DNA from 3 places in the Pseudomonas sp. GP01-A4 genome. Region 2 is predicted to be linked to each of the others. Evidence: predicted binding sites of a transcription regulator. Region 2 holds the regulator's gene; each other region holds the start of a gene.
What was found. Region 2 encodes FliA, which starts transcription of late flagellar genes. Its sites were predicted from a motif close to CTAAAGTTTNNNNNNNNNNNGCCGNTAA; they were not measured.

Region 1 (4,127 bases), on a different contig from region 2:
GCGGGTGGCGGTGGGTTCTTCATGCAACGTAAGGCTGACCGGGCCGCCGGCGCTGGCCGGTACCTCGGTGGACACTGGGTGTTTTTCTTCCAGCCACGCCAGCAGGCCGCCGTCGAGGTAGTGGTATTTCTTGTGGCCGATGACGTCGAGCATCCAGATGAATCGCCCGGCCCAGCCACCGCCTTCGTCGTCGTACACCACGTAAGTGGCATCCGGAGTGTGGCCCAGTTCGCCGAACAGCTTTTCCAGATCAGCCTTGCCCGGCAGCAGGCCCGGCGCTGGTGGCTGGCCCAGTTGGGTGCGCTTGGGGTCGACAAAGCGTGCGCCGGGGATATGCCCTTCGGCGTAACGCGCAGCGCTGGTGAGGTCCACCAGGATCAGGTGTTCGGCATCGAGGCGACCGAGCAGGTCACTGGCCTCGATGACCAGCGGCAAGCCAGAGAAGTCAGGCATGTGAGGTCTCCTGGGCATAAAAATTGGGCGCTAAGGGAGGGCGATTGTAGCGCAAGCGTCAGGCACTGCGGTTGGTAAAGCTGTGCAGGGCCTTTTCGATGCATTGGGCGGTTTTACCGAAGGCCTGCACGGTGGTTTCCGAGAACGGCCCGCCGCCCTGGTCGGCCACCATCAGCATCACCACCCGGCCATTGCAACTCAGGGAGCGCAGCAGCAGGTGTTCGCCCTTGAACAGGCGGCGCAGTTCCGGCGGCAGCAGTGCCGAGAACTGGGCGTGGTTGTCGGGGTTGAGGCGCACCTGGGCGGACTTGGCCAGCAGGCGTTGCAGCAGGGTGCTTTGCGCCACGTCGAGGCTCATGTGGTCGGCGTCCTTCGGCAGGCCGTCGACTTGATGCACACGTAGCGTGCTCAAGGTTTTGTCCGCCATCAGCAGCATCACCCGTTGCATGCCGCAGGCCACGAGGGCTTCCTTGGCGCAGGTGGTCAGGTGCATGGCATTGGCAAAGCGGCTCGGCTCTACGAGCAATTCGGTGCAGCGCTTGCGCCAGATCGCCAGGGACTCGGCGGTGGGCGGGGGGGCCGGCAGCAAACCGTGGTGAACGCGCTGCACATCCCATGGCCAGATCAACGACAGCGCCGGGTGCCACAGGTCGCGCATCAGGGTGCTGCGGGCGCTGATCGCCGCGTGTTGGTGGGACTGTTGCTGCACTTCGGCCAACGGTTGTTGAAGGTAAAGCGCAGTGAGGTATTGCCAGCGCTGGGTGTGCGGGCAGGTCCAGGACTCCTGCGCCGCCAGCGCCAGGCCGTTGGCCAACAGCACAGTGTTGGCCGGCTGGTTCAGCCAGCGGCGCAGGTTCGGGTCGGCATCCAGCAACTGCTGTTGGCGCAACGGCTCGTCTTCACGGGCAATGCTCAGCGCCTTGACCAGCAAGCGTTGTTCCGTCAGCAGCAACGTATAACCCTGGGACACCCAGATCGGCAGGCGCCAGGTGTCGGTCAACCCCAGGCACAGGTCCAGCAGGCGTACGCCGAACAGCTCCTGTTCGACCGTGCGGGCCGATTCGCCCTTGTGAATCACCCGCAGCTCCCATTCTTCCAGCAGCTTGGGATAGGCAATCGCCATCGGCCACAGCGGCGAAAGGAATAGCAGGCTGCCCCAGTGAATGTCTTGCCACAACCGCGCCAGGCGGCTGGCGAACAGGCCGCTGGCTTGTTGCGACGCGTGCTGGCTGATCATCTGCAGCTGGCGCAGGGCCACGGGAATTTCATTTAGCGGCACGGAAGGCAGGCGCCGCAGCAACTCCTCGGTGCGCTTGAGGCCGAGGCGATTGATCGCCACTTCGAGGTTTTCTGCCGGCTCCGCGAGGCTGCCGTGGGCCTGGTTGTTGGCCTCGCGCATCACGCTCAGCACCAGCGCCGGGCTGTTCTGCATCAGCTCTGCAATATCCCGCAACGAACTGCGGTTGTCGCCGATGGCCTTGCAAACCCGGTCGTGGCTCGCCTGTGGAACAGGCAACAGCACATCGTCCAGGCGCTTTATCCAAGCGGCGAGGGTGGCGGGTTTTTGAGTTGGGACTGTCGTTTCATTTGCCATGATTGGGGCGCGATCATCACTTGCGGTCAACACGCCCGGGACGGGCCGAACTGGTTTTTCGCCATAACGGGCTATAGTCTGGCGCAGATTTGCCGATAAGTAGAACAAGAGTTTTCAACTCTTGCGAATATGACCCTGAACCCGACGGCGCAAGTACTCATCCCCTATGGCTAAAATTATCGGCATCATCGTCGTCATCGCGAGCGTGCTCGGCGGATACGTCCTTTCCCACGGCAAGATTGCGGCGCTGATCCAGCCTTTCGAAGTGCTGATTATCGGCGGTGCGGCGTTCGGCGCATTCCTGCAGGCCAACCCCGGCTACATGACGATGCACGTGATCAAGAAGTCGCTGGGCATGTTCAGCTCGCGCTTCTCCCACACCTTCTACCTGGAAGTGCTGGGGCTGATCTACGAGATCCTCAACAAGAGCCGCCGCGAAGGCATGATGGCCATCGAAGGCGACATCGAGGACGCCGCGGCGAGCCCGATTTTTGCCAAGTACCCGGCCGTGCTCAAAGACGAGCGCATGACCGCCTACATCTGTGATTACCTGCGCATCATGTCGTCCGGCAACATGGCGCCCCATGAGCTGGAAGGCCTGTTCGACATGGAACTGTTCAGCCTCAAGGAAGAGCTGGAGCACCCATCCCACGCCGTGACCGGCATCGCCGACGGCATGCCCGGTTTCGGTATTGTTGCCGCGGTGCTCGGGATCGTGGTGACCATGGCCTCCCTCGGTGAAGGCGACCAGAAAGCCATCGGCATGCACGTAGGTGCGGCACTGGTAGGTACCTTCTTCGGTATTCTCGCGGCCTACGGTTTCTTCGGCCCGCTGGCCACGTCCCTGGCCCACGATGCCAAGGAAGAAGTGAATCTTTACGAAGCCATCAAGGCCTGCCTGGTGGCTTCGGCTTCCGGCATGCCGCCATCGCTGGCAGTGGAGTTCGGGCGCAAGGTTCTGTATCCGAAGCACCGTCCAAGCTTCGCTGAGCTGGAACAAGCGGTTCGCGGTCGCTAAGCCATGGAAAACAACCAGCCGATCATCATCAAGCGCGTCAAGCGCTTCGCTGCGGGGCACCATGGCGGCGCCTGGAAAATCGCCTTCGCCGACTTTGCGACGGCGATGATGGCGTTCTTCCTGGTGCTGTGGCTGATGTCCACCGCTACGCCGGAACAGAAGATCGCCATCGCCGGGTACTTCAAGGACCCCATCGGTTTCTCCGAGAGCGGCACGCCTTTTGTGATCGACCTCGGTGGTTCGCCGCAACTGGCGCCAGAGCGCACCATCAACCCGGAAATCAAGACCGACTCGCCCCAGGAAAAGATCCCGATCGAGCGCGACACCGTCGAGAGCATGGCCGAACAGGTCGAGCAGGAACGCCTGGAATTGCTGCTGCAGGAACTGCAAACCAAGGTTGAGGAAAACCCGCAACTGCTGAAGTTCAAGGACCAGATTTCCTTCGAGATCACCCCGGATGGCTTGCGCATCCAGATCACGGACGCCGCCAACCGGCCGATGTTCGATTCCGGCAGTGCACGCTTGAAGCCGTACTTTGAAGACATCCTGCTGGCCATGGCCGACACCATCAAGGCGGTGCCGAACAAGATCAGCATCAGCGGCCACACCGACGCCAAGCCGTATGCAGGCCAGGGCGACTTCGGCAACTGGGAGCTCTCGGCCAACCGGGCCAATGCCGCGCGCCGTGCACTGGTGGCCGGCAGCTATCCGGACCCGCAAGTGGCACGGGTGGTGGGGTTTGCTTCCTCGCAGCTGTTTGATCCCAAGGATCCGTTCAATCCGATCAACCGACGCATCGATATCGTCGTGCTGACCAAAAAGGCCCAGCGTGCAATTGAAGGTGACCCGCCTGCGACGCCACCGGTACCGACCCAGGGTGAAGGCGCGCCGGGCGAAGTGCCGGCAGACCCGAACGCACTGCCGCCGGAGCAGGAGCCGCTGCCAGCCCATGAGCTGCGGCAGAAGCTGAACCTGTTTGACGATGGCGGTGTGAAGGATCCGACTCAGCCAGCCACTGGCTCGTAAGCAGGTACAAAAAGGCCGCGATGATCGCGGCCTTTT
Region 2 (4,127 bases):
TCTTCACGTTTATCGGCATGAATCTGCGGACCTTCACCCTTGGCGAGGTGTTTTTGTGGATCTTTTTCAGAAAGGATCGCTGCGCGGTCATGTTCGATGCCGGCAAACCGGTCGACCTGGCCCGCCATCAACACCAGTTTGAGCAGGTTGCTTTCCACTTCGGTGACCAGTTGGGTCACACGCTTGATCACCTGACCGGTGAGGTCCTGGTAATCCTGGGCCAGCAGAATGTCATTGAGGTTGCTGGAAACCGTGCGGTTTTCCTGCTCGCTGCGGGACAAAAAGCCCTCGACCCGACGCGCCAGCTCACGAAACTCCTCAGCGCCCACTTCCCGACGCATGAACCGGCCCCAGTCAGTGCTCAGGGCCTTGGCTTCACTGGCCATACCGTTGACCAGAGGCGTGGCGTTTTCCACCAGGTCCATGGTGCGGTTGGCCGCCGCCTCAGTCAGCCTGACCACGTAGGACAGGCGTTCGGTGGCATCCGTGATCTGCGAGATTTCCTCGGCCTGGGGCATGTGCGGGTCAATCTGAAAATTGACTATCGCACTGTGCAACTCACGGGTGAGCTTGCCCACTTCCTGGTACAGGCCGCGGTCACGGGTCTGGTTGAGCTCATGGATCAACTGCACCGCGTCGCCGAACTGGCCTCTTTCAAGGCTTTCGACGAGTTGATGAGCATGTTTTTTCAGGGTCGACTCAAAGTCGGCCTGCGATGATTCTTTATGCTCCATAGCTCCCCCGTGGCAGCATCAATGACCGATGCGTTCGAAGATCTTTTCGATCTTCTCTTTCAAGGCCAGTGCAGTGAATGGCTTGACCACGTAGCCGTTGACCCCGGCCTGGGCGGCTTCGATGATCTGTTCACGCTTGGCTTCAGCGGTCACCATCAGCACAGGCAGGCTGCGCAGTTTTTCATCGGCGCGCACGTGGCGCAGCAGATCGATACCGGTCATGCCCGGCATGTTCCAGTCCGTTACCAGAAAGTCGATGCTCCCGCTGTTGAGGATCGGAATCGCCGTAATACCGTCATCCGCCTCGACCGTGTTAGTGAACCCAAGGTCACGCAACAGGTTTTTTATGATCCGCCGCATCGTTGAGAAGTCATCAACGATGAGGATTTTCATGTTCTTGTCCAATTCGACCTCCAAGCAGTCTTAAACGCGCCCAGCACCTGGGCGCGCCATATCAATCAACAGGCGTTACACAAAAAGGACTACCGGGGGCGCACCACGGGCCAAGCCCGTCCGGGCGCAGGGCCTGGACGGTATCGTTCGCAGTGTCCCCACACTGCCTGTCAGCGCGCTCGCCACTCTCCCAAACGCCCCCGCAAGCGGGCCGCGCACTGGCTGTGTAACTGGCTGACCCGCGATTCGCTGACCCCCAGGACCTCACCGATTTCCTTGAGGTTCAGCTCTTCGTCGTAGTACAGCGCCAACACCAGTCGCTCACGCTCCGGCAAATTGGCTATCGCGTCCGCCAGCGCGCTCTGGAAGCGTTCATCTTCCAGGTCCCGTGACGGTTCGAGATGGGCACTCGCGCCGTCCTCGTGCAGCCCTTCATGTTCGCCGTCCTGTAAAAGGTCGTCGAAACTGAACAGCCGGCTGCCCAAGGTATCGTTCAAAATCCCGTAGTAATCGTCGAGACTCAATTGGAGTTCGGCCGCAACTTCATGATCTTTAGCGTCGCGACCGGTTTTTGCTTCAATTGAGCGAATTGCGTCACTCACCATCCGCGTATTGCGGTGCACTGATCGCGGCGCCCAATCACCTTTACGCACTTCATCGAGCATGGCCCCACGGATACGGATACCCGCGTATGTCTCGAAACTCGCGCCCTTGCTCGCGTCGTACTTGGTCGACACTTCAAGCAGGCCGATCATCCCGGCCTGGATCAAGTCCTCGACCTGCACGCTGGCAGGCAAGCGCGCCAGCAGGTGATAGGCAATGCGCTTGACCAGGGGCGCATAGCGCTCGATCAATTCGACTTGACTGTCACGTGCCGACTTCTTGTAAAGGTTGTAGCCGCTGGCTGTCATAGCACCGGTCCTGCGCTCGTCTGATGCACCAATCGCTCGACGAAAAACTCCAGATGCCCCCGGGGATTGGCGGGCAACGGCCAGGTATCGACCTTCTGGGCAATAGCCTTGAACGCCAATGCGCACTTCGAACGAGGGAACGCTTCATAGACCGCACGCTGCTTTTGCACGGCCTTGCGCACACACTCGTCGTAAGGAACTGCGCCAACGTATTGTAAGGCGACATCGAGGAAGCGATCCGTGACCTTGGTCAACTTGGCGAACAGATTCCGCCCTTCCTGCGGGCTTTGGGCCATGTTGGCCAGCACGCGGAAGCGGTTCATGCCGTAGTCGCGGTTGAGCAGTTTGATCAGGGCGTAGGCGTCGGTGATCGAGGTGGGTTCGTCGCACACCACCAGCAACACTTCCTGGGCTGCGCGCACGAAACTGACCACCGACTCGCCGATCCCGGCGGCGGTGTCGATCACCAGTACGTCGAGGTTGTCGCCAATGTCGCTGAACGCCTGAATCAGGCCGGCATGTTGCGCCGGACTCAGGTGCACCATGCTCTGGGTGCCGGAAGCGGCCGGCACGATGCGAATCCCGCCGGGGCCTTGCAACAGTACGTCGCGCAGCTCACAGCGGCCTTCAATCACATCGGCCAGGGTATGTTTGGGCGTCAGTCCCAGCAGAACGTCGACGTTCGCCAGCCCCAGGTCAGCATCCAGCAGCATGACGCGACGGCCAAGCTCTGCCAGGGCCAGGGACAAATTCACTGACACGTTAGTTTTCCCGACGCCACCTTTGCCGCCGGTCACCGCGATCACCTGTACGGGATGCATGCTGCCCATTTTATTTCTTTACCTTGTCTTGCTTAGACGCAGGCTACATAAGTTGGCCGCGCGAACTGCTGGCAGGCCATCGATGTAGATACTTTTCACTGTCATTTTTAAATAGAAAGCCATGATGCCTCAGCCAACTCGCTTGTTCGGGCTGTGGTAGAGGTCAGCAAACATGTCAGCCATCGCTTCCTCACTGGGTTCTTCCTGCATTTGCACGCTGACAGCCCGGCTGACCAACTGATGACGGCGCGGCAGATGCAGATCATCCGGGATCCGCGGCCCGTCGGTCAGGTAGGCGACCGGTAATTCATGACTGATTGCCAGGCTCAATACTTCGCCCAGGCTTGCCGTCTCATCCAGTTTAGTCAGGATGCAACCCGCCAGCCCGCAGCGCTTGTAGCTGTGGTAGGCGGCGGTCAATACCTGCTTCTGGCTGGTAGTGGCAAGCACCAAATAGTTTCTGGATTTGATCCCGCGCCCGGCCAGGCTTTCCAGCTGCATGCGCAGGGCCGGGTCGCTGGCTTGCAGGCCGGCGGTGTCGATCAGCACCACGCGCTTGCGCAGCAATGGGTCGAGGGCGTTGGCCAGGGACTGGCCCGGGTCGACGTGGGTCACCGGCACATTGAGGATGCGGCCCAGGGTCTTGAGTTGTTCCTGGGCGCCGATGCGGTAGCTGTCCATGCTCACCAGCGCGATGTTCTGGGCGCCGTACTTGAGCACGTAACGTGCGGCCAGCTTGGCCAGGGTGGTGGTCTTGCCCATGCCGGCCGGGCCGACCATGGCAATCACACCGCCTTCTTCCAGGGGTTCGATTTCCGGGGTGACGATCATCCGCGCCAGGTGGGCCAGGAGCATGCGCCAGGCCTGGCGAGGTTCTTCAATTTGGGTGGTCAGTTGCAGCAGGTCGCGGGACAACGGGCCGGAAAGGCCAATGCGTTGCAGGCGACGCCACAGGTTGGCCTGTTGTGGCTGGCTGCCCTGCAACTGGTTCCAGGCCAGCGAACCCAGCTGCACTTCCAGCAGTTCACGCAGGCCGTTGAGTTCGAAACGCATCGAGTCGAACACCCGCTGGTCTACCGCCGGCGCCGGGGCTGGCGCAGCAGGACGCGGTGGTTCAACAAAAGTCGGCTCTACCAGCGGCTCGGACGCGGTCAACGGCAGCCCGGCAAACAGCTGGCGATTGGTGGAGGCGTCGCTGTCGCCACGCATGCTCAGTTCAGCCTGGGCCGAGACAATGCGCGAAGCGGTCTTGCGCAGCTCGTCTTCCA
Region 3 (4,127 bases), on a different contig from region 2:
CGCAACCCTTGCGGCAAACCTGTGGTGTCCTCAGTTGTGGTTGCCTGTGATGCCGCCCGTGCGTGGGCGGTGGTCGGTGACTTTGGCGGATTTGATCGATTCATCCCCGCCTTGTCCCACATCGAAATCACTGGTGCGGGCGCGGGATCGCTGCGCAAGAAGTTCTTCCACGATGGAAATCTGGTAGTGGAGCAACTCAACAGCCGCGACGAGCAGGCCATGCGCATGACCTGGACCACGATCTACAACACCTTGGGCGTAGCACGGTTGTGGGCCGCCATGGATGTCGAACCGTTGGGAGCAGGATCCTCACGGGTGACCTGGACGATCATCGCCGAGCCGGTTGAACCTGGCGCGGAGGGATTTGAGCCGTTTGTGCAGGCATTCGCCGACGGTGCGCTGGCGAATGTGCGAGCGATGTTTGGCTAAAGGAGACAGGAGCGAGCAGGCTCGCTCCTGTGTGTTCATCGATCAGATTTTGAAACTGTCGACCAACTGCTTCAGCCGGTTGGCCTGTTGAGACAAGGCGTCGCAATCCTTCAAGGTTTCGTTGAGGTTGGCCACGCCCTGCTGGTTCAGCAGGTTGATCTGGTTGATGTCGACGTTGAGGGTTTCCACCACGGCGGTCTGTTCCTCGGTGGCGGCCGCTACCGACTGGTTCATCCCGTCGATCTCGACGATCCGCTGCGTCACGCTGACCAGGCGCTCACCGGCCTGGTTGGCGACCTCGACGCTTTCTTCGCTGGAGGTCTGGCTGGCGTTCATCGTGGTCACGGCCTCACGCGAGCCAATCTGCAGCGAGGTGATCATTTTGTGGATCTCTTCTGCCGACTCCTGGGTGCGGTGCGCCAGGTTGCGTACTTCATCCGCCACCACGGCAAACCCACGCCCGGCCTCACCGGCACGTGCAGCTTCAATCGCGGCGTTGAGGGCCAACAGGTTGGTTTGCTGGGAGATGCCTTTGATCACGTCCAGGATGTGGCCGATGTTGTCGGTGCTGGCGTTCAGGGTTTCAATCTGTGTGCAGGACAGGCTAATTTTTTGCGAAAGCTCCGACATCGCCAGGATGGTTTTCTCAACCACCTTGCGCCCATCATCGGCCTGCTCACTGGCACCGCTGGCGTGTTGCGAAGCATCAGCGGCGTTGCGCGCGATTTCCTGCGTGGCGGCCCCCAGTTCGTTGATCGCTGCGGCCACGCTGTTGGTGCGCGCGCTTTGTTCGTCGGAACCGATGATCGACGCGTTGGACGAGGCCATTACTCGCTGGGACAGGTCGTGCACCTGGCGCGTCGCCGAGGAAACTTCGGAAATCGACGCGTGAATACGCTCGACGAATTGGTTGAAGGCACTGCCCAAATCACCGAACTCGTCCTTGCTTTCCACTGTCAGGCGGCGGGTCAGGTCACCCTCGCCCTGAGCGATGTCCTGCATGGCGCGGCCCATGGTGGTCAGCGGGCGCATCAAGACCTGGATCAGGACGCTCAGGAACACGGCAATGGCGGCAACCGCAATGAACATGGCGATCAATGCCGAGGTACGGAACTTACCCAGCGGTGCGTAGGCTTTGTCTTTGTCGATCGACAGGCCGATGTACCAGTCGGCATTCGGCAACCCGCTGATCGGGGTGAAGGACAAAATCCGTTCCTGGCCATTCAAGACCACTTCCTGGCTGAGCTTCTCGATGCGCACGTTGGTGCCGGGATAGATGTCCTTGAGGTTCTTCATCACCTGGTCCTGGTCCGGGCTGACGATCACCTGACCATCACCGCTGACCAGGAATGCATGGCCGATGCCGCCGAAATCCACCGAGTTGATGATCTTCACCAGGGTTTGCAGGCTCAGGTCACCGCCGACCACGCCAAGCAGTTCGCCATTCTTTTTCACCGGCATCGCGATGGTCACGATCAGCCCGCCTACCGCAGCCATGTAGGGCGGTGTGAGCATGGTCTTGTCGGCTGCGACAGCTTGCTTGTACCAGGGGCGCTGACGCGGATCGTAGCCATCGGGCATTTTGGCGTCGGGACGCTGGGTGAACACGCCGTTGGTGGAGCCGACGTAGGTGAACTGGAAGTTGGAGGTAAATGCCGACTGGTCGACCAACCCCGGAAGATCGGCAGAGCTGCCTTGATGGGCCACGTTTTGCGCGAGGCTTTCCAGTACCAGCACCCGCCCGCTGAGCCAATTCTGCACGCTGCTGGCGGTGAGTTCACCGGATTGCTGAATGGACGACTCCAGGTTTTGCCGGATGGTATTGCGCTGCAAGTAGTCGTTGTAGAACGTGAATAACGCGAAGGCCAGAACCACTACGCCTGACGCGGCCAACAGAATTTTATGACTGAACTTGAGATTCATTTCATTGACTTCTTTTTGCCAAAAGGGGGTGAGCGTGCCGGATGCAACATTCCATGTAACGGTATAGGCAGACTCTGCGACTGCTCTATTTCGGTGCACGCATGGCTCGTCAGGCTTTCGGCCAAGGCAGGATAAATATTAGGAATTTGTGAGAAGCATCTGCTTTTAATGTCAGAAACCGACCAGTGGTAGCGCTCTAACGTCAGGAGTTGCAAAATTTTTCAGGCTTGTCGACAATGCGACTAATTATCATTTGTGACGCTTTGCCAGGCCGTGTGAATGCCCTCATCCGAGTACGCAGTACAGACGCTTTACAGCAACCATCATGGCTGGCTGAACACTTGGCTGCGCAGCCGTCTGGGTAACGCAGCGGATGCGGCGGACCTGGCCCAGGACACGTTCGTGCGGCTGCTGCAAAAAACCGAACGTTTCGAACTCAAGGCCCCTCGCGCTTTCCTGCGCACTATCGCGCGGGGCCTGGTGATCGATCATTGGCGTCGCGAAGAAATCGAGCGCGCCTACCTGGAGTCCATCGCGCATTTGCCCGAAGCCTTGGCGCCGAGTGCTGAAGAACGTGCGTTGATTCTGGAATTGCTGGAGTCCATCGCCCGGCTTCTGGACGGACTCAAGCCCAAGGTACGCAAGGCGTTTCTACTGGCTCAATGCGACGGCCTGACTTACAAGCAGATTGCGCAGCAGATGGGTGTATCACTGCGCTCGGTGGAGCGCTATGTCGCCGAGGCGCTTTATCACTGTTATGTGCTGCGGTATGAGGCATGACCTCGATGGATAACACAGCGCGCGCAGGAATCGACCCGCAGGTGGTCAAGCAGGCCATCAGCTGGATGCTGCGTCTGCGTAACAATCGCGCCAATGTCCGCCTGAAGGCGCAGTGCGAGCACTGGCGCGAGGCTCATCATGAACACGAGTTGGCCTGGCAACGCGTGCAGGCACTGCAGCATGAATTAAGCAGCCAGTTGGCGGCGATTCCCGGGGCCCATGTGGCGCTGGAGAACAGTGCCCAGCGCCTTGGGCGCCGGCAGGCATTGAAGGTATTGTCCGGCGTGCTGTTGATGGGTTCGGCGGCCTGGGTCAGCCGAGACCTCACCGGCTGGCAGCGTTGGACCTCTGACCTGGCTACCACCACTGGCGAACGCCGTAGCGTGCAACTACCGGATGGCACGCGCCTGCAGCTCAATACCGATAGCGCAGTGGACCTCGACTTCAACCCGCAACAACGCTTGATCACATTGGTGCGTGGGGAAATCCTGGTGACCTGCGGCGCCGCGGCGACCGCCCCCCTGCTGGTTCGCACCCGCCATGGTTTGTTCGAAGGAATAGACGGGCGATTTGTGGTGCGCCAGGACAGCGATTGCACACGCCTGAGCGTCGCGTCAGGCAACGTGGCGATTCATTCACCGCATACCGCCGACGGGCTTTTCACTCAAGTGCATGCAGGAGAAAGCTATCTGGTGCGTCAGAATGCGGCCGCTCTGGCGCCGCCTTCGGATATGGATACAGGGGCCTGGGCCGACGGATTGATCGTCACCCGCAACATGCGTCTTGCCGACTTCCTGGCGGAGGTAGGGCGCTATCGCCATGGTTATCTGGGCTGCTCGAGCGATATCGCAGATTTGCGCTTGTCTGGTGTTTTTCGCCTGGAGGACACCGAGAAACTATTGGCGATCCTTCCGCAGACGCTGCCTGTGCGCCTGCGCTATCGCACCCGCTGGTGGGTGAGCCTGGAGCGTCAGGCCTGATTATTTTTGGCGTGC

Region 1: the regulator FliA is predicted to act here: its motif matches at 2,119-2,146, upstream of motA (flagellar motor stator protein MotA).
Region 3: the regulator FliA is predicted to act here: its motif matches at 2,467-2,494, upstream of AC3WKX_RS18275 (methyl-accepting chemotaxis protein).

What each region holds. Positions count from the first base shown of each region.
Region 1 covers NZ_JBYSWF010000005.1:64,192-68,318, reverse strand. Annotated here, with positions in the region: gene AC3WKX_RS05330 (rhodanese-like domain-containing protein) at 1-453, opposite strand, end outside; gene AC3WKX_RS05325 (HDOD domain-containing protein) at 512-2,047, opposite strand; gene motA (flagellar motor stator protein MotA) at 2,214-3,065, shown strand; gene motB (flagellar motor protein MotB) at 3,069-4,091, shown strand; partial or broken gene AC3WKX_RS05310 (outer membrane lipoprotein carrier protein LolA) at 4,112-4,127, shown strand, end outside.
Region 2 covers NZ_JBYSWF010000002.1:18,871-22,997, forward strand. Annotated here, with positions in the region: gene AC3WKX_RS01910 (protein phosphatase CheZ) at 1-734, opposite strand, end outside; gene AC3WKX_RS01915 (chemotaxis response regulator CheY) at 753-1,127, opposite strand; gene fliA (RNA polymerase sigma factor FliA) at 1,298-2,038, opposite strand; gene fleN (flagellar synthesis regulator FleN) at 2,035-2,868, opposite strand; gene flhF (flagellar biosynthesis GTPase FlhF) at 2,989-4,127, opposite strand, start outside.
Region 3 covers NZ_JBYSWF010000031.1:3,984-8,110, reverse strand. Annotated here, with positions in the region: gene AC3WKX_RS18280 (SRPBCC family protein) at 1-429, shown strand, start outside; gene AC3WKX_RS18275 (methyl-accepting chemotaxis protein) at 472-2,352, opposite strand; gene AC3WKX_RS18270 (sigma-70 family RNA polymerase sigma factor) at 2,632-3,132, shown strand; gene AC3WKX_RS18265 (FecR domain-containing protein) at 3,129-4,112, shown strand.